Regions from separate parts of the Ferdinandcohnia sp. QZ13 genome, predicted to be linked through region 1. Evidence: riboswitches for the same ligand, from Rfam matches in the RefSeq annotation. Region 1 holds a riboswitch; each other region holds the start of a gene.

The links. Region 1 has a riboswitch for S-adenosylmethionine ahead of RGU12_RS09200 (PLP-dependent aspartate aminotransferase family protein). Riboswitches for the same ligand answer to the same signal wherever they lie in the genome.
Region 2: linked by a shared signal. The riboswitch ahead of metK (methionine adenosyltransferase) and the one ahead of RGU12_RS09200 (PLP-dependent aspartate aminotransferase family protein) in region 1 are both predicted to bind S-adenosylmethionine.
Region 3: linked by a shared signal. The riboswitch ahead of RGU12_RS07300 (cyclase family protein) and the one ahead of RGU12_RS09200 (PLP-dependent aspartate aminotransferase family protein) in region 1 are both predicted to bind S-adenosylmethionine.

Annotation. Positions count from the first base shown of each region.
Region 1 covers NZ_JAVIVW010000001.1:1,886,358-1,897,276, forward strand. The annotation lists gene RGU12_RS09195 (acetoacetate--CoA ligase) at 1-399, opposite strand, end outside; gene RGU12_RS09200 (PLP-dependent aspartate aminotransferase family protein) at 523-2,322, opposite strand; SAM riboswitch class I at 2,427-2,538, opposite strand; SAM riboswitch class I at 2,738-2,845, opposite strand; gene RGU12_RS09205 (aldo/keto reductase) at 2,982-3,965, opposite strand; gene xylB (xylulokinase) at 4,012-5,511, opposite strand; gene xylA (xylose isomerase) at 5,580-6,896, opposite strand; gene yicI (alpha-xylosidase) at 6,956-9,277, opposite strand; gene RGU12_RS09225 (carbohydrate ABC transporter permease) at 9,298-10,116, opposite strand; gene RGU12_RS09230 (carbohydrate ABC transporter permease) at 10,116-10,919, opposite strand, start outside.
Region 2 covers NZ_JAVIVW010000015.1:775,058-785,976, forward strand. The annotation lists gene RGU12_RS17475 (MDR family MFS transporter) at 1-195, opposite strand, end outside; gene RGU12_RS17480 (glycogen biosynthesis protein GlgD) at 714-875, opposite strand; gene RGU12_RS17485 (YtzC family protein) at 891-1,172, opposite strand; gene mnmL (tRNA modification radical SAM protein MnmL/YtqA) at 1,571-2,533, shown strand; gene mnmM (tRNA 5-(aminomethyl)-2-thiouridylate-methyltransferase MnmM) at 2,530-3,102, shown strand; gene tbcS (tetraprenyl-beta-curcumene synthase) at 3,295-4,332, opposite strand; gene RGU12_RS17505 (gamma carbonic anhydrase) at 4,483-5,025, shown strand; gene ltrA (group II intron reverse transcriptase/maturase) at 5,110-6,393, opposite strand; gene metK (methionine adenosyltransferase) at 6,919-8,118, opposite strand; SAM riboswitch class I at 8,376-8,537, opposite strand; gene pckA (phosphoenolpyruvate carboxykinase (ATP)) at 8,804-10,393, shown strand; gene RGU12_RS17525 (alpha/beta hydrolase family protein) at 10,421-10,919, opposite strand, start outside.
Region 3 covers NZ_JAVIVW010000001.1:1,508,811-1,519,729, forward strand. The annotation lists gene RGU12_RS07275 (RNA polymerase sigma factor) at 1-451, shown strand, start outside; gene clpP (ATP-dependent Clp endopeptidase proteolytic subunit ClpP) at 456-1,058, shown strand; gene RGU12_RS07285 (Na+/H+ antiporter NhaC family protein) at 1,186-2,517, opposite strand; gene RGU12_RS07290 (SDR family NAD(P)-dependent oxidoreductase) at 2,540-3,304, opposite strand; gene RGU12_RS07295 (5-methyltetrahydropteroyltriglutamate--homocysteine S-methyltransferase) at 3,435-4,538, opposite strand; gene RGU12_RS07300 (cyclase family protein) at 4,620-5,372, opposite strand; SAM riboswitch class I at 5,460-5,561, opposite strand; gene RGU12_RS07305 (DMT family transporter) at 5,642-6,520, opposite strand; gene RGU12_RS07310 (sodium:solute symporter family protein) at 6,652-8,178, opposite strand; gene RGU12_RS07315 (type I phosphomannose isomerase catalytic subunit) at 8,202-9,317, opposite strand; gene RGU12_RS07320 (DUF3189 family protein) at 9,534-10,040, shown strand; gene RGU12_RS07325 (mechanosensitive ion channel family protein) at 10,091-10,919, opposite strand, start outside.

The DNA.
Region 1 (10,919 bases):
CTGGGCCCTTGCCACCATATTTCGCATCTCTCCCATTGTAATCGTTTGAGAGACACCGTTTTCGTTGGCTTCAATAACTGCTGTCTGCCCGTCATCACCACGTAAAATATTTTCCGCAAAGTTTAATCTAGAATCAGGAAACCATTGTGTGCCAAGCATTCCACCATCACTTGGAGGAACTACGACTCTTTCTCCTTTATCTCCAATTAGATTCGCAAAGTCCCATACTGCTGACCAGAATGATTCGGGTTGAACGACCGACCAGTGGTGAAAGCGTTCATAGGGCAGGAGCGGAATACCCACCTTTTGTGAAAATTTCATCAAATTTGACTGTGAAATCCATGTTTCACTTGGCTCCCATAGAACCTTGGATTCTAGTATATTATGTTGAGTTGTCATTTCTCTTCCTCCCTCATACTAAGAGAAGCTTTATTCTCACTGCACCTATCCCTTAGTCATCATTCAATAGACACCTTTACATTCATCCCCTACCCATAGAGGTAGGGGATTTGCAAATTAAAGTTAAATTTCACAGGCATACGTTACAATTGCACCTCTAAGACGTTGTGCTTCCTTATAGGTACATCTGTTTTGAACAACCTCAAGACCCGCTTCCTTCGCAACCTCAACTGCCCTTGGAGAAATGACTCCTTCTTGGAGCCAGAAGACCTTAGGCTGTATTTTTGCTGCTTCTACCGCAACGCCAATTGCCGCTTCAGGGCTGCGGAATACTTGAACGATATCAACCTTAACCGGAATAGATGTTAAATCTGGATAGGCCTGTTCACCGAGTACTTCTGTTTCCCTTGGATTAACCGGGATAATTTTATAACCTAAACGCTGCATTTTCCTTGCAAGTCTGTAGCTTGGGCGAGCTGGATTACCACTTAGACCAACAACCGCAATCGTTTTTGCACGCTGAACTTCCTTTCCATCAACTTCTTCACGGATAAATGTTGATTGAAGTGCCCAGCGAATGACTCCCTCATCGTTAACTGCTGTTTCACCTTTTTGTTCACCTTTTGATGAAATGCCTGTCGCTTCATAAAATGCCTGATCCAAGTCATTAACTAAATCACGGTATGATTCAATACCAACCGATAAACGGATTAATTCTTCACTTACTCCTGTTTTTACTAACTCTTCCGCACTTAACTGCTGATGAGTTGTTGATGCTGGGTGAATAATAAGAGACTTGGCATCTCCAACATTGGCCACATGTGACCATAACGCAATGTTATTAATTACTTTCTTACCAGTTTCTCTACCACCCTTAATGCCAAAGTTCACGATAGAACCATATCCAGAACGCAAATATTTAGTAGCTAGTTCATGTGCTGAATGCTCTTCTAGACCAGGGTATGAAACCCATTCAACCGCAGGATGGTCTTTTAAGAATTTTGCAACTTTCAATGCATTTTCATTATGCTTTTCGATTCTTAAGTGTAATGTTTCAAGCCCCTGTATCAATAGGAATGCACTATGCGGACTTAAAGATGAACCAAAGTCCCTTAATAGCTGCACTCTAAGCTTTGTACTAAATGCTAACGTTCCAAATTCATTCGCATACTTAATTCCGTTATAGCTTTGATCTGGCTCAGTAAATCCTGGGAACTTTTCACTGTTCCAATTAAAACGACCTCCATCAACGACTAACCCACCAATTGTCGTTCCATGACCACCTATCCACTTTGTTGCGGAGTGAACCACTATATCAGCACCAAATTGGATTGGTTTACAAACATATGGAGAAGCAAATGTATTATCAATAATGAGCGGTACTCCATTTTCATGTGCAATAGCTGATACTGCTTCAATATCTAAAACATGCAAGCTTGGATTTCCAATCGTTTCAGCAAATACGGCCTTTGTTTTCGGCGTAATCGCTTTTCTAAAATTCTCAGGATCTGTTGGATCAACAAAATGAGTCTTAATTCCATATTTTGGAAGGGTAACGGCGAAAAGATTATAAGTTCCGCCATATAAATTTGAAGCTGCTACAATTTCGTCTCCTGCTTGTGCGACGTTCATAATGGATAGAGCAATTGCAGCCATTCCTGAAGATGTGGCTACAGCTGCGACACCATCTTCCAACAATGCAATCCGTTTCTCAAGCACATCAACAGTCGGGTTACCAATTCGAGAATAAATATTACCTGACTCATCAAGACTAAATAGACTTTGAGCATGATCTGTATTATGAAATACGAAAGAACTAGTTTGATAAATAGGCACTGCACGTGAACCAGTTGTCGGATCTGGAGATTGACCTCCATGTAAAAGTATCGTTTCATCATCATAAGTTTCATATTGTTTTGTCATTGTTTAAACCTCCAAGTTCAATTTTTACGAGTTTTTTTGATTAGTTGATACCCTTTTACTTTATGTAAATAAAAAACCCCCTCAACATAAGAAGAGGGGGCCTCATCTTATCTTTCAGATGCTTTTGCATCTGCAGGAATTAGCACCTTTTCAAGCTTTCACTTGAAGGTTGCTGGACTTCTACGGGCCTGTTCCCTCAGTCACTCTGGATAAGAATTCTTTATTAATTTGACGTGATAACACGTTAACACTTCAACCATACAAAGTATTATAGAATACATCATTTTTACAGTCAATGTATTTTTTGAAAAATTCATGTTTTCTTATAATTACCTCTAGTCTTTGTTAAAAATAAAAACCCCTTCTATAAAAGAAGGGGTACAAGAACATACATCAACATATTCGTTCGTCCACCTTCTCATCTTGGGAATAGAAATACTTTCTCTGAACTTGGCACCGGGCATTCATTATGCTGGTCGCCGAGGTTTCGCAGGGTCAGTCCCTCCACCTCTCTTGATAAGAAGAATCGCATTATTAAAGTATTTAATAAGAATGTTAAAACAATTTATACTACTTAGTCAATACCTTTTTTAATAACGATAACTGGAGTTTCGTTTTTACTTCAATTAATTACAAGAGAAATAGAATATACCATTCTCTTAATAAGCACCTCTGATATAATCTTTTACATTTTCATGGTAAAAGCGCTGAACCTTTTCCTTTTCTTCAAATGAAAAAGGTTTTGTTTCCAAAGTAGTTAAATTATCTTGAACCTGTTTAACATTTTTGAATCCAGGAATAATACATGTAATCTCTTCGTGATCTAAAATCCAACGAAGTGCTGCACTTGCCATTGATTTCCTTCCTTCTGCAATCCATTTTAATTGCCCAGCAAGTTCCACACCCTTTTTAAAACCAAGACCGGCAAACGTTTCACCTACATTGAATGCCTCGCCATTTTCGTTGAAGCGACGGTGATCATCTTCTTCAAAAACATGATTTGCTGTAAATTTACCAGTAAGTAAACCGCTCGCAAGTGGCAATCTGACAAGTAGGCCAACACCTTTTTTATAGGCCTCTGGAATCAGAGCTTCCAACGGCTTTTGGCGGAACATATTAAAAATAATCTGCAGGCTTTTCACGTTTGGATTTTCCAAGCAAATTAACCCTTCCTCAACAGTCTCGACACTTACCCCATAGTGACGGATTTTCCCTTCACTTTGCAAGCGATCAAGAACTTCAAACACACTGCCATCCCTTAAAATTTCGGTAGCCGGACAATGAATTTGATACAAATCGATTGCCTCTCGGTTCAATCTACGAAGGCTATCTTCGCAGTAACGACTTACTTGTTCGTAGCTATAATTTTTCGGGTCAAAAATATCTCCTTGACGACAGAACTTTGTCGCGATATGTATTCGATTTTCCTTGCCCTTTGTTGCTTTGGCTAACAGTTCTTCACTATGACCATCGCCATATACGTCTGCCGTATCAAAAAAGTTAACCCCTTGGTCAATTGCATATTCCAAAGATTTCAGCGCTTCTTCATCATTTGTCTTTCCCCACGCACCGCCAATTGCCCATGTTCCAAAGCTAACTTCACTAATCTCTAACCCAGTATTCCCTAGTTTACGATAGTTCACAGTTATCTCTCCTTCAAAGAAACCCCACAGTGCTGTGAGGTTCATTTTATTTTCGAAACTCTCTCAATTGCTCATTCATCACCTTGGTTTGTGCATAGACCTGTTGATAGATTGCAAATACCTTCTGATACGTCTCCACATTATTCGGATTTGGTTCATATGTTTTGGAGGTTTGTAGGAATGCATCGGCACACTCTTTTAATGTAGCGAACCAGCCACAGCCATATGCAGCAAGCATCGCAGCCCCCATTCCAGGACCTTGTTCAGATGTTAGTTTTTGAATTCTTGCGTTAAAAATATCAGCCTGCATTTGTAACCAAGTTTCATTTTTTGCACCGCCACCGATTGAAATAATCGTATCAATCGTTTTGCCACTGTTTCTAAATATCTCGATCGACTCATTTAACGAAAATGTGATACCTTCAAGGACTGCCCGTGCAAAATGCTTGCGTTCATGGGCTGCATCAATGCCTATGAAACTGCCACGAATAGTTGAATCTGCATGTGGAGTCCGCTCGCCAACAATGTAAGGAGTGAATATTAATCCGTTACTACCGGCTGGCACTTCATCGATACCTTCTAAAAATTGATCAAAGGCTTCTTCTTTTGCAAAAGTATCCTTGAACCAGCTTAAGCTATAACCCGCGGCAAGTGTCACACCCATCGTATAATACGTATTTTCTTCCCCATGGTTAAAATAGTGAACCTTTCCTTTAAAATCAAGGTCATTACGTTCTTCATAAGATAGCACAACACCAGATGTTCCAATGCTGCAAAGCGTTTTTCCTTCTGATAAAATCCCTGAACCAATCGCACCACAAGCATTATCCGCTCCGCCAGCAAAGACCTTTGTTTCACTAGAAAGACCAGTTGCCTCGGCAAATTCAGTTGTAATCGTACCTACAAATGCATGTGATTCAACTAATGGAGGACAGAATTCAGGTGAAAGACCAAAAGTCTCTAACACTTCCTGACTCCATTTGCGTTTTGCAACGTTCAACATCAATGTTCCAGCTGCATCAGAATACTCCATATTTACGGCACCCGTAGTCCGGTAGCGTAAATAATCCTTAGGTAGCATGAACACGCTAGAGCGTTCAAAAATTCCAGGTTCATTCTCTTTTACCCACAGAATTTTCGGTAGCGTAAACCCTTCTAGGGCTGGATTCTTTGTTACCTCTAATAACCTTTCTTTTCCAAAAGTTTCATAGATTTCGTTACATTGCTTTGTTGTTCTTGTATCATTCCAAAGAATAGCATTTCGCAATACTTGGTTTTCTTCGTCTAGTAGAACAAGTCCGTGCATCTGTCCGGAAAAACTAATACCTTCAATATCCTTGATATCTCCATCAAATTGCTCAACAAGTTCCTTAAGACCCGCTGTTGTTTTTTCAACCCACTCTTCTGGATTTTGTTCACTATAACCAGATTTTTCAATAATGAGTGGATATGATTTCGATACCTCGCCTGCCACGTCTCCAGCTTGATTCACAAGTAATATCTTAACCGCACTTGTTCCAAGGTCCACACCGATTACATATTTCATCCGAATCATCCTTTTCTATGAAAATGTGCTGGAGCAACATACATCCAGCACATTTTTAAGTCTATGAATTAAAGAGTCTCTAATAGATATTGATTTATTAATGCTTTTAAGCGTTCTGTTCTACCTGATGTATTTTTGATTTTTGTTAATCCAAGTGCATATGCCTCAAGTTCACGGAAGTTTGTTTTTCCTTCAACGATATCTAAGCCGATACCCTTAGTATAACTGCTATAGCGCTCATCAACAAAGCTATCAAGAACTTTATCCTCAATTAATTTATTAGCCACTTTTAATCCGATTGCAAATGCATCCATACCTGCGATATGCGCATGGAATAGGTCGTCAGTATCAAATGAACCTCTTCTTACCTTCGCATCGAAGTTTAAACCACCCTTACCAAGTCCACCATTTTTCAAAATTTCATACATGGCTAATGTGTTCGTGTAAAGGTCTGTTGGGAATTCATCCGTATCCCATCCAAGTAATGTATCCCCTTGGTTTGCGTCAACTGAACCAAGCATACCGTTGATGCGTGCTGTTCTTAACTCATGTTCAAATGTATGGCCAGCAAGTGTTGCGTGGTTTGCTTCAATATTAAACTTGAAGTAGTCTGTTAGGTGATATTTTTGCAAGAATGCTAGACCAGTTGCTACGTCAAAATCATATTGATGTTTTGTTGGCTCTTTTGGTTTAGGCTCGATTAAGAAAGGTACATTTAAGCCGATTTCCTTCGCATAGTCAACTGCCATGTGGAAGAAACGAGCTAAGTTGTCCATCTCAAGCTTCATATCTGTATTTAATAATGTTTCGTAGCCTTCACGTCCACCCCAGAACACATAGTTTTCTGCGCCAAGTTCTTTTGCTACTTCTAAACCTTTTTTCACTTTCGCTGCAGAGTAGGCAAACACATCTGCATTAGGAGAAGTTGCAGCACCGTGTGTATAACGTGGATTTGTGAACATGTTTGCTGTATTCCAAAGTAATTTAACCTTGCTAGTTTTCATGTAATCTTTAATCATCGCTACAATGACATCAAGATTTTCATTTGTTTCCTTCAATGTGCTTCCTTCTGGCGAAATATCTACGTCATGGAACGCAAAGAATGGAACATCTAATTTCTCAAAAAGTTCAAAAGATGCTTCAACGCGGGCCTTTGCTAAGTCTAATCCTTTTAAGTGATCCCATGGACGGATTGCAGTTCCGACTCCAAATGGATCAGAGCCGTTTGCAGTAAATGTGTGCCAATACGCTACTGAGAAACGAAGAAGTTCCTCCATTGTCTGACCATTGATTTTTTCTTCTGGATTGTAATATTTAAATGCAAAAGGATTTGTTGATTTTGGTCCCTCGTATTGTATTTTGTTAACTGATTCGAAATAAGCCATCTGGGTGTTCCTCCTAGTATTAGTTTCATAAAAAATAGATGAATAAATTAAATCCTTGATTACAAACCGATTACTACTTTTTGAACTGGTTCACTTAGACGGATACGAATGCCATCCTCTTCTTTTTCCCACTCACCTGCAGAAACAGAAGTAATGGAGTTATAGCCATTAAGTAGAATAGAGTATGGTTTAGCTTCTTTCATATTTGTTGTAAATGTAATGGTATTGTTGTTTTTCACAACGGAAACAGCAGCTTCGATATTACCATCTATGTCCCGTACTGTTGTCTTTACTTCTTTTCCTTCTTGCAACTCATATAAAGCGAATGTCACGTTATTTACATAGTCATAATCAGGGCGAATGTCATTTTCACCAAGGGCAAGAATTGTATTTTCTCTTACAAACAATGGTAGGCTCATGTAATCATATGTTTCGTTTCTCCATTCGCCGCCCTCTACAACTTCTCCTGTTAATAAATGTGTCCATTTTCCTTGTGGAAGGTAATAGGAACTAATACCCTCTTCGTTAAATATTGGTGCTACTAAGATTGATTCTCCTAACATGTATTGAGTATCAAGTACATGAGAAGTTAAATCATTTGGAAACTCCATTACCATTGGGCGCATTACCGGAATGCCTGTCTCATGATTATCGTTTGCAGCATTAAACAAGTATGGCATTAATTTATTTTTAAGCTTTGTAAAATGTCTTGTTACATCTACGGATTCTTCATCATATCCCCAAGGCACTCGGTATGTGTTACTGCCATGGAATCTGCTGTGACTTGACAGTAGTCCGAATGCTACCCAGCGCTTGAATAGATCCGGAGTTGCAAGTGTTTCAAATCCACCAATATCATGACTCCAATATCCAAATCCTGACATCATCAAGGACAATCCACCACGTAAGCTTTCAGCCATGGATTCATAGGTTCCTTCACAGTCACCACCCCAGTGTACTGGAAATTGCTGACCACCCGCTGTTGCAGAACGTGCAAAGACGATCGCTTCTTTTTCTCCTTTTTCCTGCTTCAATAGATTAAACACGATTTCGTTATATTTGAAAGTATAATAGTTACGCATACGTTTTGGATCAGATCCATCCGCAAATACAACATCTCTTGTAGGGATTCTTTCGCCGAAATCCGTTTTGAACGTATCTACTCCCATATCTATCAATCTTTTTAATTTTGATGCATACCATTCACATGCATCTGGATTTGTAAAGTCAACAATTCCCATTCCAGATTGCCAGAAGTCCCATTGCCATACATCGCCATTGGTTCGCTGAATGAGATAGCCTTTTTCCATTGCTTCGTCAAATAATGGAGATTTCTGTGCGATATATGGATTTATCCACACGCATATCTTGAGGCCCTTTTCCTTCAATCTTCTTAACATGCCTTCCGGGTCTGGGAAAACCTTTTTATCCCATTCAAAATTAGACCATTCGAACTCTTCCATCCAGAAGCAGTCAAAATGGAAGACACTTAATGGAATTCCTCTGTTTGCCATTTCATCGACAAAATGAGTTACTGTCTCTTCATTGTAATTGGTTGTAAATGATGTAGATAACCAAAGACCGAATGACCATGCAGGTGGAAGCGCAGGCTTTCCTGTTAACTCCGTATAATTTCGAATAATTTCTTTAGGGGTTGGTCCGTTAATAAGATAGTAATCTAGCATCTCACCTTCAACACTAAATTGTGTTTTTGAAACAGCTTCAGATGCGACCTCAAAGCTTACCCCTTCAGGATGATTTACAAATACACCATAGCCTTTGTTTGTCACGTAAAACGGAATATTTTTATATGCTTGCTCTGAGCTTGTTCCACCATCACGATTCCAAATATCAACAGTTTGTCCATTTTTAACAAATGGAGTAAAACGTTCTCCAAGACCATATACATACTCGCCGACGTTAAGGTTCAACTGTGCTCTCATAAATGTATCTTTATTTGGTCCAGTAATCCAAGCAAGTCCTTTGTTCTCAGTATGAGTTAACTTTTGGTTACCGTTGTAATACACCATGCCAAAATCATCTTTGGTAATTTTTACTTTTAACGATCCGCTTGTAAAATAAATCTCGTTCTCGTTTTCTTCAACAGTAAAAGGTGCTTTATCACGTTTGATTTCAAAATTAGGTGTTTTTGGTTTTACACCACGATGGTGCCATGTTTGAACACGAATTACATTCTCCATTGGAGATGAAAGTTTAATAGTAAGAAGAGCTATATTTAATGTATCTCCACGGTGTCTGATATCCTTACACGGTGCATATAAAATTAATCCGTCCTCTACCTCTTGAACATCACGGACACTGCGAGGATAGTGAACCTCATAGCCCTCTTTTGTTAGCCAATAACCATTTGAAAATTTCATTTTATACAACATCCTTTCTTTTATTTTACTGAGCCGCTTACTAAGCCTTTTACAATTTGTTTTTGTAAAATTACAAAGATCGCAATAACCGGTAAAATTGATACAGTCGCAAACGCCATTAAGTTATTCCACTCGATACCGTAACGTCCGATTGAATTGTAAATACCTGCTGTTAATGGCCATAAACCTTGGTCACGGTTAAATGTCATACTGAAAATCAAGTCTCCCCAAGCGAAGAAGAAAGATACCGCACCACAAACAACGATACTCGGAAGCGCGACTGGTACGATGATTTTTAGGAAGGAACCAATACGGCTACACCCGTCGATTTTTGCCGCTTCCTCTAGCTCTTTTGGAAGCCCCATAAAGAATGTTCGTAGTATTAGAATTGAGAACGGAATTCCAAGTGTCGCACAAGAAAATACAGGTCCCCAATACGTATTCAATAAACTAAAATTATTAAACATAATAAATAATGGTGTTAAAACAACTGTTGCTGGAAGCATTTGAGTTGTTAAAAAAAATAAGATGATCGGTCCTTTTCCCTTAATTTCAAATCTTGCCAAACCATACGCAGATGGAACTGCTAATAAAAGCACAATAATTGTTGCTAGTCCTGAGATTGCAACACTATTTAGGAAGTATTGACCAACATTGTCCTTAAAGATTTCTACAAAACTATCAAGCTGGAAATCATGTGGCCAAAATGTCGGTGGTGATTGGAAGATTTCAGCCTGCGATTTAAACGCTGTTACAATCATCCAAAATACAGGAAATAAGAAGGCAAGAACGATAAGTACTCCTACTATGTTATATGTCATTTCTCTACTTTTACTCATCATGCCACCTCATCATCTTTAATGAATTTTAGGTATATTAAACTGACTACGAATAGAATCAGGAACAAAATATTCGCTGCAGCCGCACCCAAACTAAATTTGAATTCATCAAATGAGAATCTATATGCAACCGTTGATAGAACCTCCGTAGAGTTGATTGGACCTCCGCCAGTCATAACATATACTAAATCAAAAACTTTGAATGTGTAGATGAAACCTAGCATTAGCACAACTAGAATAACTGGTTTTAAAAGTGGAAGTGTAATATGGATAAGTCTTTGGAACCAGTTTGCTCCGTCAAGGCTTGCAGCTTCATAGACATCATCTGGCAAACTACTTAAGCCAGTTGATAGTAATAACATATTAAATGGAATACCTACCCAAATATTCGCAATTATGACACTCCATAATGCAATTTTGGGATCTGATAACCACTGAACAGGGTTATTTGTAATGCCCCATGTGATGAGTAATTCGTTAAAGATTCCACCACTTTCACCCATCATAAATTTAAATAATAGAGCCGTAATTGTAAGTGGAATGAGCCAAGCAACCATCATCACGCCACGTAAGAATGGAGCTAAGCGGAATTTCATACTGAAGAATAAAGCAAGAAAGAATCCGAGAGCAACCTGGAAGACAACACTACCTAATGTATAGACGATTGTATTTTTGACAGAGATTCCGAATACTTCCATGCTGAATAATTGTTTATAATTATCAAAGCCTACGAAGGACTTGTTACCTGAAGTTAATGCTGCTAAATCTACATTTTGAAAACTCAAGATAATATTGTAGATTAG
Region 2 (10,919 bases), on a different contig from region 1:
TTTATCAAATAGGACACCGCCCACTAAATTTCCGATAACAGTCGCACCCGCATTCACCATTAACACAAGACCTGCCACAGATAAAGACTTTCCTAAATGTCCATGAATATAAATTGCATTTAACGGCCATAAAAAAGATGAACCAGTTACATTAATTACCATTCCGATGATGATCATCCAAAGCGCTCTCGGCATACGGGCACCTCCTTTTTTTCCTCTTTCGTTCACATACCAAAATAAATTTTATTCCTTTCCATACCTTTAATCAATTTAAAAAAGTATTCCGATAAAAGGACAAGCAACAGTTGTAGGAGAATCTTTGGAAATACGTACTTTTTGGGAAATTTGGATGGATGTATACGCCAAAATGGGAGTATAGAAAAAATGAAGAGCTTTATTATCGCGGTACGCTGGAACGATGTCACAGTACGTGCTGAGGCAAATTTTTGGTGTGCATGTACTGCAAGAGCCTTGTTGCGATACATGCTTGGGGAATTTCAACATGAGCATGCTACGCAAGAACGAACTCACGGTACATGCTTGGGCGAATTTTGGGTATGCATGTACCGCAAGAGCCTTGTTGCGGTACATGATGGGGTAGTTCAACACGACCCTGGTACGCAAGAACAGAGTAACGGTAGATTACTGATTAGTAAGTGAGATAAGGACTAACGATAAGAACCGACAAGCAAAAACACTTGTCGGTTCAACATTTATTCAGGGCGTTGCTTTGATTTTATCGGTTGCCCTTTTTTAAGGTAATTTTGCTTTGATTTTTTCACAGGGTCAAAATCCTGTCCAAATTCTACATCATTGCTATTTCTACCATTTTTCGTCTTTTGCTCAGGATTGTTTTGGTCTGAACGCTTTTTCATTGATATCTTCATCCCCTATTTATACTCTTGAATGATATTCGCATCCAAAGTCATATCATTTTGGAGTTGCTGCAATTGTAGTCTCATTCGATGCAATTGCTCCCGTTGCTGCTCATTACAGCTTTGTGCAAGCTTTGCCAATTCGTTTGTGACATCCTCCAATTGCATTTGTGCGTAGGTATACTCCGTTGCATTATAAGCTTCTTGTCTTCTAGCAGTGTTGATTTGTTCTTGGGCATTACGAAGAGAATCCTCACAGCGCTGCAAAAATGCCTCAACAGATTGTCGAGTAGCCATACTTCCCCCTCCTAATTCCAAAATGAGAAAAACGAAAGCTTTCTCCTTTATAGTGTGTTCATCCTTGATTTCTTCTCTCAGAAAAATTATTACCAATTTATGAGGCCCACATGACGTGGGTAACAAAGACGTTGCCACAGGATGTGACGTTCTTAGTCTTTGAGCTTTTGAATTTTCCATTTGAGTTCTTAAAAGACTGCATGCTAATATTAACTTAATTCTGCAGAAGCCTCTATTTTGCTGAAAAAGTTAAAGCCTTCGGGGGAGACATGCAATTTTAAGTAGAAGCTTTTCTGCATGAAACTGCACTAGCCCTCATGGGTGTTAATTTGCCAGTTAAGCTGACGCAAGGTGTATTTGATTATAGGAATTTTTTCTTAGTTAGGAGTGGCAAACAAATGCCTCAGGTTAACCCATTTCCATATTCAACAGATAATAAACGATATCATACATGGAATTATCACTTACGAAATACATTTGGACACAAGGTATTTAAAGTAGCGCTTGATGGAGGGTTTGATTGCCCTAATCGAGATGGTACAGTGGCACATGGTGGCTGTACGTTTTGTAGTGTCGCAGGATCAGGTGATTTTGCTGGAAACCGTGCAGATGATATCCTCACACAGTTCCATACAATAAAAAATAGAATGCATGAAAAATGGAAGGACGGTAAATACATGGCGTATTTCCAAGCCTTCACAAATACTCACGCACCTGTAGAAGTATTACGTGAACGTTTCGAGCCAGTTTTAAATCAAGAAGGGGTTGTCGGCATTTCGATTGCAACAAGACCTGATTGTCTTCCAGATGATGTTGTTGAATATTTAGCAGAGCTAAATGAACGGACTTATCTTTGGGTTGAACTTGGGCTACAGACCGTTCATGAAAAAACAGCCCAGCTTATTAATCGTGCTCACGACTTTAAATGCTATGTTGACGGGGTCAATAAACTTCGCAAGCACAATATTCGAATATGCTCCCATATTATTAATGGACTTCCACAGGAGTCTCCAGAGATGATGATGGATACGGCTAGGGAGGTTGCGAAACTCGATGTACAAGGAATAAAAATTCATTTGCTTCATTTATTAAAAGGAACCCCGATGGTCAAACAATATGAAAAAGGACTTTTGGAATTCCTCTCTTTTGATAAATATGTACAATTAGTTTGTGACCAACTTGAAATTTTACCCCCAGAAATGATTGTTCATCGCATAACAGGGGATGGTCCAATTGATTTAATGGTAGGACCAATGTGGAGCGTTAACAAATGGGAGGTTCTTAATACAATTGATGCTGAATTAAATCGTCGTGACAGCTATCAAGGTAAATATTATCAAAAGGTGGCGGAAAGCGTATGAAATTAGATCGAATTCTTCCGTTCGCCCGGAAAGTACTCAATCTTGCTATTAACGAAGGAGATTATGCCGTTGATGCAACGATTGGAAATGGACATGACACCGCTATGCTAGCGTCCTTAGTTGGTGATAGTGGACATGTTTTTGGCTTCGATATTCAAAGAGAAGCAATCGAAAGTACAACTTCCCGACTGAAAGAGCAAGAATTACTCAATCGTGTAAGCTTGTTTCATAAAAGCCATAATCAACTTTTAACGACAATACCGACAGAAGCCCACGGGAAAATTGCTGGTGCCGTTTTTAATTTAGGATATTTACCCGGTGGAAATAAGAAAATTGTCACAAAGCCAGATTCTACGATTGAAGCGATAGAGCAATTATTATCTCTTATGAAGCCTGAGGGTATTATTGTCCTTGTGGTGTATCACGGTCATGATGAAGGAGCTGTCGAGCGAGATCGCCTTCTGGAATACTGTTCAACACTTGACCAACAACGCGCTCATGTATTAATGTATCGTTTTATGAATCAAATGAATAATCCGCCTTTTATTATCGGTATTGAAAAAAGATAGAGCCCAGACTGTTGACAAACGCTCGCATTCTTCGTTGCTTGCCTCTCTCGTCCGCTCATGAAGGCAACTTCTATTCGCGTCTTCAATCGACTGCGCGCCTTGTCTGACAAGCGTTTTCAAGTCAGTCTGAAATGTTATGCCCAAAGTTTTACTTATAAAAATTAAGATAGAGCTCCACCGCTCTATCTTTTTTTATCCAATTACTTGTTGAAATCTACGGTAAGCCCGTCCATTCATGTAAAAGAAAAACGATGTCTTCCCACCAAGTCTAATGATTTTCTTTGCAATTTTTAAAACACTTCGCTGTGTTCGAACCTTTTCATCTGACAAATAGAGGCCCAATAATCCTCGATTAATCATTCGATGGAATTTTTCATTTGGTAATCCTGCTGTATGCTTGTCCGCTTCATTAATAAAATGCTTAAGACGAGCCACAAGTTCATTTTCATGTGGATAGTAAAAACAAAAATTCAAGTCCCCACCTTGACGATCCTCTTCTTGGTCAATGAAATAATCAAGAAGGATGTGGAGCCCTTGTATATAAGGAAAATATCCATTTCTAACTTTAACTGCAATTTCCTGGTTGAATTCCTCATGAAACGCATAAGCCACTAAACAAAAAATGCCTAGTGTTGACCCTGAGCACGCTGAAAATTCATACCATTCCATACGTGGAAGTTGATCTTGATGGCTTTTAAACCAGTTCTCAAGCCTTGGGACACGCTCTTCTACTTTTACATGTTTATGTATTTGCAGATCACAATAATAGGCTGCTAATTCCTGTAAAAAAGTATCTATTTTATCATAATGGTTGATGTTTTGAAGAACATCCTGACAAGTTAAGACTAGGCTTTCTAAATAGCCACCATCATCCTGCTCATCGCGATACTGATAATAATTTTTTGTTGGTTGCCCTGGTCGCAATGCATCTGGCATGGAATCATGGAGCGAACGAAAATCGACAGGGTCTAATGAGGTACTTCGATCACATAGATTATCCAGATAGTCACTAATTGTTTGATAAGCTACGATAAAACGGATGCATTCCTCCATTTTTCCTTCTGCTAATAAGGCGAGGATGGATCCACCTTCACAGTGAAATGTTTTTGAATGAATGCTAGCCAAAGCCTGCTTCCGAAGCTCCTCATTTGGAATCTCCTCAGCTTTCTTTTTCCAAATAGCTAATTCACGATGTACAATTGGAAATACCTCACGATACACTTTCTTCATTAAACTTATTGGTTGTGTTGGTACCAAAGATATCACCTCAAATTTTAGATAGATTGAATATATGTCGATTTACGATACTTGTGAAAGTTGATACACTAACATTAAATGATATTACAGCGAATATCAAACAATTAACTGGGGGTACCTATTATGATTTATCCATACAAAGGGAAATATCCTGAAATTGCGGAATCTGCATTCATTGCGGACTATGCAACAGTTACCGGTGACGTTAAAATTGGTGATGAAACAAATATATGGTTTAATACTGTGATTCGAGGTGATGTAGCACCAACAGTTATCGGAAAAAGAGTGAGCATCCAGGACAATTCGACTTTGCATCAAAGCCCCAACAATCCCTTAATCGTTGAAGATGATGTCACAATTGGGCATCAGGTTATCTTACATAGCTCGATTATTCGTAAAAATGCTCTCATTGGAATGGGTTCGATTATTCTTGATGGTGCTGAAATTGGTGAAGGTGCTTTTATTGGTGCTGGGAGCCTCGTTCCACAAGGTAAGAAAATTCCGCCCAACACACTCGCCTTTGGAAGACCCGCTAAGGTGATTCGTGAATTAAACGAAGTGGATAAAAAAGACATGGCTAGAATTCGTCGTGAATATGTTGAAAAAGGACAGCATTATAAACAATTACAAAAAGAAAAGCGCCTGGAGCTAAATACAGAAAAATAAGTACGAATCGAGTAGGAGGCACTTTCGTGCCGTCCTCTCACACCACCGTACGTACGGTTCCGTATACGGCGGTTCAATTTTATACTAAGCATGTACTTTGTTATAATGTTCCACGCATGAGATTAGTCCAAATTGGGCTAATCTCTTATTCGTTATTGTTGTGGTAAGTACCCATGAGTAAGCGATACGTACTATTCCTTTACTGGTGTGGCTATATTTATAAGCATTATATTTGTTCATTCCCAGTTTAATTAAATTCTTTCTACGGTTTTTGGCTGTTTTCCATTTCTTCCAAATACACATCCGTAGTCTAACTCTTGTGTGGGAATCTATTGTTCCCAACAGCTTTTTCATATAACCAATTTTGAAATAGTTTATCCATCCTCGTATTACTTGGTTGACTCTTTCAACCTGATACTTCGTATCAACACTCCAGTTTTTCCGTGTTAATTGTTTCAACTTAAACTTGAAGTTTTCTACTGACTTTTGATGTGGTTTTGCTTTGTACAAATCCATTTGATAATCTTTGAAGAAACCGAATCCTAGAAATTTCATGGAGGGGTCATTTGGCCTTGTTACTTTCGTTTTACTGGCATTAACAATCAAGCCTAGCTTCTCTTCTATAAACCTTGTCACTGACCTCATCACTCGTCTCGCAGCCATCTCGCTTTTGACCATAATAATGCAGTCGTCCGCATATCTGACGAAACGGAGACCTCGTCTTTCAAGTTCCATATCCAATTCATTAAGCATGATATTGCTGAGTAAGGGTGATAAGTTTCCTCCTTGCGGAGTTCCTATAACTGTTTCTTCATAATCTTCATCTATTTGTACCCCACTCACTAAAAACTTACGAATGAGAGAAATGACGTCACCATCATCTACTGTTTTTGATACAAGATTCATTAGTCTATCGTGATTGACCGTGTCGAAGAAACGTTCTAGGTCAATATCTACAATCCAATCATGACCCTCATTTAGAAATTCTAGAGCTTGTAATATAGCCATCTCTGCATACCGTCTTGGTCTGAATCCATAACTATATTCACTAAATTGCCTATCAAATATAGGTGTAAGTACTTGTGCAATTGCTTGTTGAATGACCCTGTCTTTGACCGTTGGTATTCCTAAAAGTCTAACTCCGCCATTTGGTTTAGGAATCTCCACTCTTAATACGGGAGAGGGTTGATATTTTCTTTGGCGAATTTGTAAGATGATTTCATCCTTATTTAATGCCATATATGCCCCCAATTCATCTACAGTCATTCCATCTATACCAGCTGCACCCTTATTCTTTTCCACCTGCTTGAATGCCAGGTTAAGATTATCCCTGTTTAGGATTTTATCAAGTAGTTTTCCTTCATACATGCTTGTTATTTCCTTTCTGTCTCGTGAAGGCGGTATCCACTTTGTCGCGATGTGCCAGTGGTCTATTTCCTCTTCCAATTGAGATTTCTATAACGATAAAATTGTTCAGCCCTTCGCTCCTTCTAACTTTCATTAGACATCTTCACTACTACGGCTTCTGCTGACTTCTCACCATCCAGTCTTATATCTCTATAAGATTTTGGTATAGCTTAGTGAGACCTCCCCAGTTAAGGTACGAACTCTTTCCCTCCATCTATCTGCCATATTTACACCGTATGATTACTGTAGCTATTGGACTTTAACTTCTTGTGCAGTCTTATCCTCATACGTTGCCTCCTATATGGTTTCTGTTCGTCAGACCGGAGGTTTGCCGTGAGCTTCCTTCAGATTCCACGTCTCCATGGACACCCTTGCTTTTAGCTATGTGCTTACCGCTACAAGGTCGCACTCGGGACTTTCACCCGTTAGAGTTCGCCCATGCTGGGCGAACACAAAAAGCTCGCCAAATCGGCGAGCTTTTCTATCTTATTTTGCAGCTTGTGTCTTTAGAGTTTCTGCTTTATCAGTACGCTCCCATGGTAAATCAAGATCGTTTCTACCAAAGTGACCATATGCAGCTGTTTGTTTATAAATTGGACGACGAAGATCCAACATTTTAATAATACCCGCTGGACGCAAATCAAAATTATTGCGAACCAATTCTACAAGAACATCCTCAGATACAGTTCCTGTACCGAAAGTATCAACAGAAATAGAAACTGGCTGAGCAACACCGATTGCGTACGCAAGCTGAACTTCACACTTATCCGCTAATCCTGCTGCCACGAGGTTTTTCGCAACATAACGTGCAGCATATGCAGCAGAACGGTCAACCTTAGTTGGATCCTTACCTGAGAATGCACCACCGCCATGGCGTGCATAACCACCATACGTATCAACAATAATTTTGCGACCTGTTAAGCCAGCATCCCCTTGAGGACCACCAATTACAAAGCGGCCAGTTGGGTTAATAAAGTATTTCGTATTTTCATCAATTAGTTCACTTGGAACAACTGGATTGATCACATGTTCTTTAAGATTTCGCTGAATTTGTTCCAATGTAATTTCCGGATGGTGTTGAGTTGAAATAACAATGGTGTCGATACGGACAGGATTATTATTCTCATCATACTCAACGGTAACCTGAGTTTTACCATCTGGACGTAAATATGGAAGAATCTCATCCTTACGAACTTTTGTTAAACGGCGTGAAAGCTTATGAGCTAACGAAATTGGTAAAGGCATTAACTCCTTTGTTTCATTACATGCATAACCAAACATTAAGCCTTGATCCCCTGCACCAATTGCTTCGATTTGCTCGTCTGTCATTTGACCTTCACGAGCCTCTAATGCTTGATCAACCCCCATCGCAATGTCTGGAGATTGCTCATCGATTGATGTTAAGACAGCACAAGTTTCATAGTCAAATCCGTATTTTGCACGGGTATAACCAATCTCTTTAATCGTTTCACGGACAATCTTTGGGATATCTACATATGTAGAGGTTGTAATTTCTCCCGCAACAAGTACAAGACCTGTTGTAACAGAAGTTTCACACGCTACGCGTGCATTTGCATCATTTGCTAAAATGGCATCTAAAATAGAATCTGAAATTTGGTCACAGATTTTATCTGGATGTCCTTCCGTAACAGACTCAGAAGTAAATAAACGGCGTCTAGTTGTCACAAACGCTTCCTCCTTTTTCGGATTCAGAATCAAGTTATCCTCAAATTCTGACATTCATTGATACGGTACTCATTCCCTTAGTATTGTTACCTTCACGATTTTCTATCCTATATTAACAACCATTAATACAGCATATGTAGACTAGTTATCTGTGGTGAACACATATAACCGCTATAAGTAACATAGTTCTTATTAAAGAAATAAAAAACCTTCCCTACTTTTTTGAGGAAAGGTATTATCATTTATCTCGCCTTTCACTCTTATCGATCAAGGACATACCTTGCTCAGGTTAGCACCTTATCACCTTTATCAATGGAAACCTACATATATATAGGATTCTAAAAAACTCGCTTGATATGTAAAAAGTGATGGTTGCCGGGTTTCATCGGGCCTGTCCCTCCGCCAGCTCGGGATAAGAGAGTATCCGTTCAATGAATTATCATAACGTAGTCATCCTTTTCGTGTCAACCAAATTCGGAAAAAAAAACGATCAAAATGGGGCAAATTTTTTAAAGAAAAAGATATATATCCAAACACATGAATTATATCGGACTATTTTTGATTCTGTACGCACTTTTTATAGATATGTTACGTAAAATACGTAAATAGTATAGACTATTTTCGTTAATGTGTTATACTAATTGTAAATTTCGATTATATAAAAAAAGGTAAAGGATGGTTTTACATGAATTCAGTTGAAGTTTCAAATGAGCAGCTAGTAGCATTAGTGAATGGAAAAAATGTACATCAAAACCTATCTGTTCCTATTTTAGTTGAGAAAGTACTTGCTAGACAAGAAGGAATTCTTACTTCGACTGGGGCTGTGTGTGCAACAACTGGGAAATATACAGGAAGATCACCAGAAGACAAATACATCGTGGAAGAAACATCTACGAAAGATAGAATTGACTGGGGCAAGGTGAATAAGCCAATTTCTGAAGCTGCATTTGAAAACCTTTACACAAAGGTGCTTTCATATTTGAAAGAAAAAGATGAAATTTTTGTATTCAATGGGTATGCAGGTGCTGATAAAAAAGTGCGTATGCCAATCCAAGTGATAAACGAATATGCATGGCATAATCTTTTTTCCCAACAATTGTTTGTTCGATCAACTGAAGAAGACTTAAAAACACATCAACCTGAATTCACAGTTATTAGTGCACCTAATTTCAAGGCAGATCCTGAAGTCGATGGTACACGTTCTGAAACCTTCATCATTATTTCCTTTGAAAAACGAACGGTTTTAATAGGAGGAACAGAGTATGCTGGTGAAATTAAAAAATCAATTTTCTCGGTGATGAACTATGTATTGCCTGAGCAAAACATACTTTCCATGCACTGTTCTGCTAATGTAGGTCAAGAAGGGGACGTTGCGCTTTTCTTTGGTCTATCCGGAACAGGAAAAACAACTCTATCGGCAGATCCAAACCGTCGACTTATTGGAGATGACGAGCACGGTTGGTCTAGCTCTGGAGTGTTTAATATTGAAGGTGGCTGCTATGCGAAATGCATCAATCTTTCACGTGAAAAGGAACCGCAAATTTTTGATGCGATTCGTTTTGGCTCAGTTTTAGAAAATGTGGTTGTTGATGAAGAATCAAGAATAGCTGACTATGATGACAATTCATTGACGGAAAATACAAGAGCTGCCTACCAAATCGATAATATCGATAATATTATTGTACCTAGCATTGCAGGACATCCAAATACCATTGTATTTCTAACGGCAGATGCTTTCGGCGTGCTTCCTCCAATTAGTAAGCTAACAAAAGAACAGGCCATGTACCATTTCCTAAGTGGTTATACAAGTAAGCTTGCAGGAACAGAGCGAGGAGTGACAGCACCTGAAGCCACATTCTCAACTTGCTTTGGATCTCCTTTCCTTCCACTTGCGGCAACTGAGTATGCTGAGATGCTTGGAAGAAAAATTGACGAGCACAATGTTCAGGTATTTTTAGTGAATACTGGGTGGACAGGTGGAGAGTATGGAGTAGGCAGTCGCATGAAACTCTCATATACGCGTGCAATGGTTCAAGCTGCGTTAGAGGGTGAACTTACTCATGCGGAAACCGTGAAAAATGATATTTTCGGTTTAGAAATTCCAATTCACATTCCTGGTGTTCCTGATGATGTACTACAACCTGCAAAAACATGGGCAGACCAAAGTACGTACTATGTAAAGGCCAAAGAATTAGCTATTAAATTCAAAGAAAACTTCAAAAAGTTCCCTAATGTTGCAAAGGAAATTGAATTATTGGGTGGACCTAGAATATAATTTCAATGTTTAAAAGCTCGAGGAAAATCACCCCTCGAGCTTTTGGGTTTTGGGCTCCCTTGTTTTCATCCACTCCGTTAATCTTCTCACCGTTTCCCTATTTTCATGCGGCGGAAAATAATGATCGTATTGTGGAAAATACCAGCTTTCTACCTGTTTTCCTAACTCTCTTACTCTTTTTTCAAGTCGATATGCGTGTTCGACAGAAACATTTTCATCTTTTTCACCATGGATAATAAGTAATGGGGCTTCAAGCTTTTCAATTTCATACAAAGGCGTTCTCCACTTATAACGTTCCGGGTATTTTGTAGGTGTACCTCCAATTACCCGCTTCAGCATTCGTCGCAAATCATTTCGTTCTACATATGTAAGACTTAAATCACTTACGCCTCCCCATGAAACAATCGAACAAATTTGTGGGTGATGAATTGCCGTGAGTAGGGCCATCACACCTCCACGTGAGAAACCAAAAACATGGATTCGAGTCGGATTCACTTTTTCATGTTCTTCCAACACTTTAACCGCA
Region 3 (10,919 bases), 380 kb from region 1:
CAAAGAGTCTCTTGATGATATTCCTGATGATGGATATGATGAGTCCGTACCAATTGAAGAGCGCTTTGAGGCTGTACAACAGCTTATTAATAAATTGACACCGAAGCAAGCTGTTATCTTTGTTTTAAAAGAAGGGTTTCAGTTTCAACTATCTGAAATAGCTGAACTATTAAATACAAATGAAACTGCCGTTAAAGCCGCGATTTATCGTGCAAAACAGAAAATGGAGAAGAAAGAAGAAATTCCACTTATCAAACAATATTGGACAGAGGAAGATCGAGAACAAATTCAAAAAGTACTGCATGAATCTTTAAACACTCAAGATCCATCCATATTAATCAGGACGTTACCTTCTATCCGTTCTTTATCGAAACATACAAATCCGACTTGTACTATGCAAAAATCACGTCTCTTCATATCTCCTTCAAGCGCTGTCTCTATGGCTGCATAATAAGATGCAAGCGAATAAGGAGGAAAACAATATGAGTACGATACCTTATGTAATTGAACAATCCAGTCGTGGGGAACGATCGTATGATATTTACTCGAGGTTATTAAAAGATCGCATTATTTTGATTGGCGATGAAATAAATGATGCTGTTGCTAATAGTATAGTTGCACAACTATTATTTTTAGCAGCGGATGATCCAGAAAAAGATATCTCTCTTTATATCAACAGTCCCGGAGGCTCAACATCTGCTGGTTTTGCCATTTTTGATACGATGCAATATATCAAACCAGATATTAGGACCATTTGTACGGGTATGGCTGCATCCTTTGGTGCCATGCTTTTGCTAGCCGGAACAAAAGGGAAAAGATTTGCGCTCCCAAATAGTGAAATCATGATCCATCAACCCTTAGGCGGGGTGCGCGGCCAGGCAACTGAGATTGAAATTTCCGCAAAACGAATCTTGAAGCTCAGAGAACATACCAATCAAATCATTGCGGAACGTACCGGTCAACCTGTTGAGAAAGTAGCAAAAGATACCGATCGAGACTATTATATGAGTGCAGAAGAAGCAAAGGAATACGGGATTATTGATGAAATAATTAAATAACCGTCTTTCTGTTTTCGCAACGGAAAGGAATGCAAGTAGCGAAAACCACCCCTTTTTACACGAATAAATTTTCCTTAAATAAATTAAAAAAGCGAATAACCATTTCAAATGGTTTTCGCTTTTCCCCTTAAAACTTAGTAATTATACTACTTTTTTCGTTTTTAGATTTAGTATGGTTGAACCTTGGAAACCCGATTAATATTGCAATAATCCCACATACGAATAGAGCGATTGGATAATAGGAATATGGAAGAATGCTAATTGGTGAAATGGATGCTAACCCTGATGCTACAAGCATTTGACCTCCATAGGGAACAAGTCCCTGCCAGCTACTAGAAAATATATCAAGGATACTTGCAGATTTTCGTGGATCAATTTGATATTCATCCGCAATATTCTTAGCTAACGGACCCGTAATAATAATAGAGATCGTGTTGTTTGCAGTAGCTAGATCTGTTGCACTAACCAAACCTGCAATTCCGAGCTCAGCACCTTTTTTCGTTTTAATTTTACTCGTTACAAAATTTAGAAGCCATTGTATACCACCATTATGCTGGATGATCCCAATCATCCCACCAATTAATACTGCAACAACCGCCAAATCCTCCATACCTATGATGCCTTGGGAAACAGCTTTAATAAACCCGGTCATTGTATACGAACCATCAATAGCACCTACGATTCCTGCAAAAATGGTCCCACCTAATAAGACAATTAGTACATTAACCCCTATTAATGCTGCTAGTAGGACGGCAACATATGGAACTACTTTAATAAAATCAAAGGAGTAATTTCCCAAAGCATCGGCATTGTTCCCAGAAGTAACGAACCAAAGAATAATAGCAGTAACGATAACTCCAGGTAAAACAATTAAAAAATTCGTTTTAAATTTGTCACTCATTTTCGTATGTTGAGTTCGAACAGCTGCAATTGTCGTATCGGAAATCATTGAGAGGTTGTCGCCAAACATTGCTCCACCTATCACTGTTCCCATCGCTAACGCCATTGGTATTCCTGTTTGCTCTGCAATACCAATCCCAATTGGAGCAAGCGCAGCAACCGTTCCCATTGATGTTCCCATTGATATGGAAATGAAACAACCCACTATAAATAGCCCAACCATTAATAAATTACTAGGTATGAAGGTTAATCCCATATTCACCGTAGACTCTACAGCCCCCATGCCTTTGGCAGTTTCAGCAAATGCCCCAGCTAAAATAAAGATAACCACCATTAGCATAATATTGGGGTGTCCAGCACCTTTCGTAAAAATATCAATTTTCGTTGATAATTTTTCATTCCTATTCATCACCAATGCAATAACAGAACTTATAATAATGGCAACATTTAATGGCATATTTGAAAAATCGCCGGAAATAACTCCTGTTCCAACAAACAATAAAACAAAAATGAGTAATGGAAACAAAGCAGAGAGGCTTCCTTTTTTAACATCCGTCAATTCTAACACTTCCTTTCATATATCAGTGCATCGTCATTCCACCCGTAACATTAATCCCTTGACCTGTCATATAATCCGAGTATGTTGAGGCTAGAAATACGACCACATTGGCGATATCTTGAGGTTCTGCCGTTCTGCCTAGCGGAACCTGAGAATAGTCCTCCTTCCTGATTAACTCGGCCGTAAGTCCTCTTAATTCACCGCCTATTACTCTTTCTTTATGCTTCATGGCGGTTTCTACAATACCAGGACAAACCGCGTTCACATTGATTCCATCCTGAGCCAATTCAATGGCCATTGTTTTGGTAAGACCTAGAACAGCATGTTTGGAAGCAACATAGCTACCCATTAAGCGGTACCCATTTTTACCCGCTTGCGAGGATATATTGATAATCTTTCCACCTTGCCCTTGTTCTTTCAGAGTTCTTGCTACAGCTTTACTAAACAGGTATACTCCTTTTGCGTTAACGTCCATCACTTGGTCCCAGTCTTCTTCTTTTATATCAATCGCATAATCCATTTTAGAAATTCCTGCGTTATTCACTAAAATATCTAAGCGTCCAAAATGCTTTGCTACCTCTTGAACCGCTTTTTCAACCTGTTCACTTTTTGTAACGTCTGCCTGAAAGTAAACTATCTGATCATTGGGATTTTCCGAGTTGATTTCCCTATCCACTACAGCTACTTTTGCTCCACAGTCCAAAAAAGCGTCCACAATTGCCTTTCCGATTCCTTGAGCACCACCAGTTACAATCGCTACTTTTCCTGTTAAATCCATACAATACATTCTGTATTCCCCCATACTTGCATCTAAAAGTATTCCAATATAATTACTTGGTTTTATTCTCAAAAAGGGATGTAGGGACAGGTACACTGTCCCTACACCTTCAATCAATTGGTCGAGGATTCTTCGTTCCTTATCCCCAAATCTCTTTTGAAATGTCTACGATATACTTTAATTTTGCCCACTGCTCTTCTTCCGTTAAAATATTGCCATGGTGAGTGGATGCAAAACCACATTGTGGGCTGATACATAAGTTTTCAAGTGGTACAAATTGTGATGCTTCTTTTACGCGCGCGATGATATTTTCTTTCGATTCTAATTCTCCACGCTTTGATGTAAATACACCTAGAACCACGCGAGGACCATCATTTGGGATATACTCTAATGGAGTGAAGTCCCCAGAACGATCGTCATCGTACTCTAGGAAAAAGCCATCTACTTTTTCTTTCGCAAACAGAGTAGGAGCAATTTTTGCATAGCTACCTTCGAATGCCCAGTTAGAGCGGTAATTTCCACGACAAAGGTGAGTTGTAATTGTTAAATCTTCCGGCTTGCCTTCTAGTACGCCATTTGCTACTTTTAACGCTAATTCAATTAATTCTTCACGAGTAGAGCCACTATCATTAAAAGGAATTTCCGGTGCATTCAGGCCTGCTATGTACACATCATCTAGCTGTAGGTAACGGCAGCCAGCCTCGTAAAATGCTTTAATTGCATCACGATAAGTTTGAATAATATCATTTGCGTATTCTTCAAGGTTCGGATAGATTTCCTTGTTGCGAATCCCAGCGTTGAAAAGTTGATTTGGACTTGGAATCGTTTGTTTTGCAATCGCACGGTCACCCACGATTTCCTTGAATTCAATAAAGTCTTTCACATGTGGGTGGTCAGGGTTAAATGAAATTTTCCCGATCACACGCACGTCATAGGCTTCTGTTTCTTCCCCTTTGAATTTAAATCCATGTTCCGGAACATAGCCCTCTACTCCGTTTAAGTGCTCTAAGAAATCTGTATGCCAAAATCTGCGGCGATATTCCCCATCTGTAACGGCTTGTAAGCCAATTTCGATTTGTTTATCAACACTCTTTTTAATTTCTTCTGTTTCAATTTCATGAAGTTCCTGTGCTGTAATGGTTCCTACTTGAAAATCCTTTCTAGCCTGATGAATTCTTTCTGGACGTAATAAACTTCCTACATGATCTGCGCGGAATGGTGCTTTTACTAATGTTGTTGTCATTTTATTTTTCTCTCCTTTTATTAATCTGTCATTATCTTAGGGACGCGGGCAGTTTCCTTATTCAAAGAACCCTCTGTCCACCTATGGCAAAATAGCAAATGAACGTACCGGAAACCCAGTTCCTTTTTCCGGCTTAGGACAAATATTAAATATTACTGCCCCCTTTGCCGGTACCTTATCTAGGTTAGTTAATAATTCTATTTGAAATGTATCTTGCTCAAGAACATAATATTCACCAATTAGTGAACCATTTTTCCTATAATCAATAGCTGCATCTGTATCAAACGTTTCATGGCCAACAGCTTTGATATTTCTTTCTTCAAATAAAAACTTTAGTGCCTCTATTCCCCAACCTGGAGCGTGACTATTGCCATCAGAATCTTTATTTTCAAATGCCTCTTTGTTTGGCCAGCGCTTGCTCCAGTCCGTTCTCAATGCAACAAAGGTACCTGCTTCAATTTCCCCATGTTCTTCTTCAAACTTCAGGATGTCATCAACACTTAAATTAAAATCATGATTCTCTTCTGCTTCCTTTGACTTATCAATTACAACAAGGGGGAGAACAAGTTCCTTTAACTCTAATTCCTCTAAATAACGTTGATTAGGAACAAAATGAATGGGTGCATCAATATGCGTTCCGTACTGTCCTGGAAAAGTAAAACTTTGTGCAAAAAAGCCATCCTCATGTGTAAAAAGTGTTTTAAATTCAGCATCATTAAAAGCTGAGAAATGGGGAGAATCCGGACCAAACGTATGTGTGAGATCAACCCATTCTTTACTTTTTAGGATCTCAAATGCCTTTAATAATTCATTTTCAGTTCTTACCGTCGACATACAATCACCTCAATTTATAATGGATATGCAAAAACCCTCTTCTTGAAAATAAGAAGAGGGTTGAAAAGACAAATGAAAGTGCCGCTCTTCTTATCTTCAAGCTTCTTGCTACTGGAATTGGCACAGTACTTTACCTAGTCTGTTGCCGAGGCTTCAAAGGGCCAGTCCCTCCACCTCTCTGGATAAGAAAATTTCGAATATATTTAATTATGTATTAAACATTAGACCAAAAAAAGTTCATTGTCAACTACAATGTTTTTTATAAAGTTCTATGACCTTCTTAATCTCTTCCAATTAATCTCACTAATGAAAGTTGACCCCAATATTAAGACTCCACCCACCATTTGAACAAAGCCCATATTCTCATTCAAAATGATAGCCGCCATGATCACAGCGGAAATGGGATCAATATAACTCATTACCGCGATTGTTTGCCCCTTTAATTTTTTCAACACTGAAAAATATAAAAGGTACGCAACCCCAGTATGAATAATTCCTACAATCAGTAATAGACTAATAGATTGCAGTCCCAAACCGGAGTAATTCAAGTTTTGAGTTCCGAGGATATATGGAAACAATACAATTGAGGCAGTTAATAGCTGCATAATTGTCGTTTCAAAATCTGATAGATCTTTAATAAATTTATTCATGAGAATCACACTTGTGTAGAAAGCCGCAGCCAATAATCCATACATAATACCAACAGAATGGGTATAAGCCCCAACGGCCACTCCACCTCCAGGATTAACGACCAAAAGCAATCCCAAAAATGCGAGAATAATACTGAGTCCCTTCATCCATGTCCATTTTTCCTTCAGTAAAAAAGGTGCCAAAATCATCACAAACACCGGGGCAAAATAATAACTAAGAGTGGCGTTGGCAATCGTTGTATACCGATATGACTCAAATAAAAAAATCCAATTAAAGCCTAATGCTGCCCCCGATAAAAGGAGTAAGATTAGGTTCTTCTTTGACGTTTTGAATGAAAACTTCTGCTTGACTAGAAAACTAGCACCAATTAAAAATAAACTACCAAATGCTCCCCTGAACAAAGCAACTTCGCTAGAGGACAAATCAATATTCTTCACAAACAAACCAATGCTACCAAAAATCAGCATCACAATAATAAAAATAAACTTTGCCTTCATAATCCTTCTCCTAATAGGTCATGGGAACACCTTGTCCCAATAAAAATTCGGGACAAGGTACCTGTCCCTCCGTCCCATTTTAATGTAAAAAACAGAAGACCTCAATAACGAGGTCTTCTGTTTTCATCATGTTAGATTGCTTTTTTTACATTGTCAGCTTTTTTATCTTCTTTTCCTGTATCTAAGAAGTTTAATAGCTCCTCAACTTCAGGTGAAACGGTAACACCTCTACGTTTATTGATGTAACCTCCCGCAAAGAATACAATTGTTGTTACGATTAATGGGAAAGCAGTTTCCACATCCGTAGGGATAATGTCGGTTAATTGTGTGATAGCAAAACCAACGATACCCGCTACGATAGAATAAATGGCTACTTTTCCATTGCTGTATTTAAACTTAGAGAATAAACCAAATAGTAAAGGTACTGCCATTGGACCAACTAATGCTGAGAACCAAGTTATTACGAGACCAAGTACACCACCAAAATGTTGTTGGTTAATACCAACAATCATGGTAATAACGGTAAACATAATTGTTAAACCACGTGCAACCCAAAGAGACTTTTTATCTACATTTTCTTTCATTTCTTTAAATTTCTTATTTAGAACTGGTAAGATATCACGTTGAACAACTGCTGTTAAAGCGTTAATATCAGATACAGTCATACCCATTGTACTTGCAAACATAGATGCTAAAACTAATCCAACTAGACCAGCTGGCAAGAATGTTTGAGTTAACATTGGATATAATTGTTGAGCTGGATCACTTAAATCACTAAAAATTAATGGTGCTGCAACCATTGGTAAGAAAATTAACAATGGCCATACAAAGTATAGGACAGCTGAAAGTCTTGCTGCTTTCTTTGAATTTTCACCATCTGGTGTTGAGATAAATCTTGCTGCAAGGTTCCAGTTACCACCGTTGTAGTCAAAGAATTTAACGAATAAGAACAAGAATACCCATAGTGGAGTATAAGAACCATTAAATGGACTTGCATGACCATCTGGTAGTTCTCCCCACATTGTAAATACGGAGCCAAGTCCACCAAGTTGGCTGAAAACGCCCACAAAAATAACGATACCAGCGATTAACTGTACAAGGAATTGAACAAAGTCAGTAATTAAGTCGGCCCATAGTCCGCCAATTGTAACATAAATTAAAGAAACTGAACCTGATAAAAGAATACCTAACCAAATTGGAAGACCAGTAAAACCTGCCAATAAAATACCCATAGATGCCCATTTTGCACCAATATCAAGAAGCTTAATTAATACCCCAGTCCAAGCTGTTACTTGTTGAGCGGGTAATCCAAAACGAATAGCCATGTATTCAGTTGGTGATTGGATTCCTAATTTTTCACGAAGTCTAGGCCATCTTGGTGCGATAAATTTTGCCCCAACAATTAACCCAATTCCGATTGTAACTGCCCACCAGAAATAAATCGTAATCCCATATGAATAGGCAATTGCTGCATATGCTACGAACACTACCCCACTGTGACCAGATACGTGGTGAGAAACCCCAGAAAGCCACCAAGGAACCTTCCCTCCACCCACGAAGAAGTCACTTGAACTATTATTTGCTTTATAACTAAATATCCCGATTCCGATCATTACTAGGAAAAACGCACCTAAAACAATCCAATCTAATGTTGCCATAATTATCTCATCTCCTATTTCTACTAGACTTTAGGTCCAAATATTCTTAATGCATTTAAAGGTTTATTTCCTTCATTCCGAAGCGTAAAACCGCTTACTTTTGCAGGTATGAAAAATTGATCACCGATGTTTAATGCTTGATTAAATCCTTCTGAAACAATTGAACCGCTTCCAGAAAGAAGATAAAGACCAGAAAATACACCATCATTGGTTATATCGATTTCACTTTCGACTTCAACTAGTGTCATCTTAAAATAAGGTGTTTGTTGATAACCAATTAATTCAATTTCGCGGTTATTCCTGACTTCTGTTCTAACGAAAGGCTTCACATACCATTTTTCAAGAGTTTCCTCTCGTGTATAGGTATCATAATTGAAGCAATCAAACATTTTTTTAAAGCCAATGCCTTGATGACACATAAGATCATCAATTTCAAATCCTGATGGGGACACCTTTTCGATGCGAATTGTAAGATCAGTCGGCTCTTGAATTTCGACTAATAGACATCCTGAACCAATTGCATGTGGTGTACCACCTTCAATTAAAAATGTATCTCCGGGTTTGACATCGTATTTGTGCAGACAATTTAGCATTCCTTCTATATCCTGGTTTTCAAATAAGTTTTCCCAAAGCTCTCTTGTAACACCAGGTTTAAACCCAAGGTATACATATGGAGGTTCACCATTAATTTCTCTTCCTCCTAAGATGTGCCAGCACTCTGTTTTTCCATAAGCAGAATTAAATAATTCCTTTGCCATCTCCCGGTTCGGATGTACCTGAACCGTTAACCTTTCAGCAGAATCAATAATTTTTGCGAGAACTCCTGTATTGTTTCCGAATTTCTCAAAGTGACTTTTTCCCAAAAACTCGGCAGCGTTTTCATTAATGAGACTTTTTAAGGATACATCTATATCTGGAAGATCCACTTTGCTTAAGCCTTCATCAACGATATGTTCACGTCCGACATTTCTGGCAGAAACGATTGACATCAGCCATTCTTCGGGAAAGTGGTTATCATCTTGATCTGCAACCCCATGTAACTCTTCTATCAATTTCCCTCCCACATAAGTCCGCCATGCCCTAGCCGGTGCTAATTTCAAAGGAAAATCTTCGTTTAATGTTGGTAAAGACTTATTCATAAGCAATACCTTCTTTACTAAATTTACTTTTAAGAATTCTTATTTTTACTAGCTTGCAATCGTTAACATACTAGTATATTAGAATACTAGCATCATTAATTTTATTTTGCAATACCTTTTTTAAGCGATTTCAAAAATTATTTTATTATAACAAAATCAGAGTTAGCTTGTTAATTTTTGGAGATAATAAAGCTGAATAGTATAAGGAGGGCCACAATGATTTACATCTATAATGATTATGCTGGGACACATAGTACTGCATTAGCGGCAGCCTATCATTTAAATAAGCTACCTACAGACCGGAAGCTAACAAAAGATGAAATTTTGCATGTAGATTATTTTAATAAACTAACCCAGAAGGATTTCGGGAAATTTTTCCTTCACGGCATTGATGAGGATGGTCATCCCGTCTATTCAATTGGTCGTAAAAGGAGTAAATTTTTCGTACCCGCTCTTAAACAATTAAGTGCAATCCTTCAAGAAAGATACGGACAAAAAGAAAAAATCATTTTTTCGAATACATCCCCAACGGTTCCGCTTGCCATGACAATGGGTGGATTTTTCTCTAGAGGGATTCATATTGATTTTATCGGTGTCCCTCTTCTTGTGATAGGCGCAAAGCAAGCTTGTGGTACGATCCAGAATTTAGTTGAATATACAAAGCAAACTGCAAAGTCCTCTAGTGAGGATATTTTGATATTGGATAATAAAAATTTCAAATAAAAACACTCACAAAGCTTTAGTTAAAAAACTTTGTGAGTGTTCTACTTTCATTAATGTTCAAGCTCTCGAACCGTTCCTTCTTGTTTGCCTTCGAGCATCATCGTTTTCAAATCATGTCCAGATGGATTTTGGAATAAGCGAAGCCCGAATTCCTGCGCAACCGCAAAAAGATGGTCAAAAATATCAGCCTGATTGGTTTCATACACGGCCCATCTTACGTCGTTTGTAAATGCATATATTTCAAGTGGCAACCCGTGCTCTGTTGGGGCTAGTTGCCTAACCATCAATGTCATTTCCTGATTTATTCCATGATGCTGTTTAAGGTAATTGCCTACATAGGCTCGAAATACTCCGATATTTGTAAGAGCTCTTCCATTAACCGGATTGTTCCGGTTAATTTCATGCTTGATATTGTATTCCTCAATTTCGTGTTCCCTGTTCGTGATGTAATCAGAAAGTAGTTGGATTTGTTTAAATTTCTCAATCATTTCTTCCGTACAAAATGAAATACTAGCTGTGTCGATAAATAAGGAGCGCTTTATTCTTCGCCCTCCTGAGGACTGCATTCCTCTCCAATTGATAAATGAATCGGAAATCATGGCATAGCTTGGAATTGTCGTTATCGTTTTATCAAAATTTTGCACTTTAACTGTGACTAATGAGATATCAATTACATCCCCATCTGCCCCATATTTAGGCATTTCAATCCAGTCACCAACTCGAACCATATCATTGGATGTCAACTGTACACCTGCAACAAGACCCAATAAGGAATCTTTAAATATCAACATAAGAACAGCCGATAAAGCACCAATTCCACTTAACAAAAGAAGTGGACTCTTCCCCATTAGATTCGCGATAATCAAAATAATCCCAAAG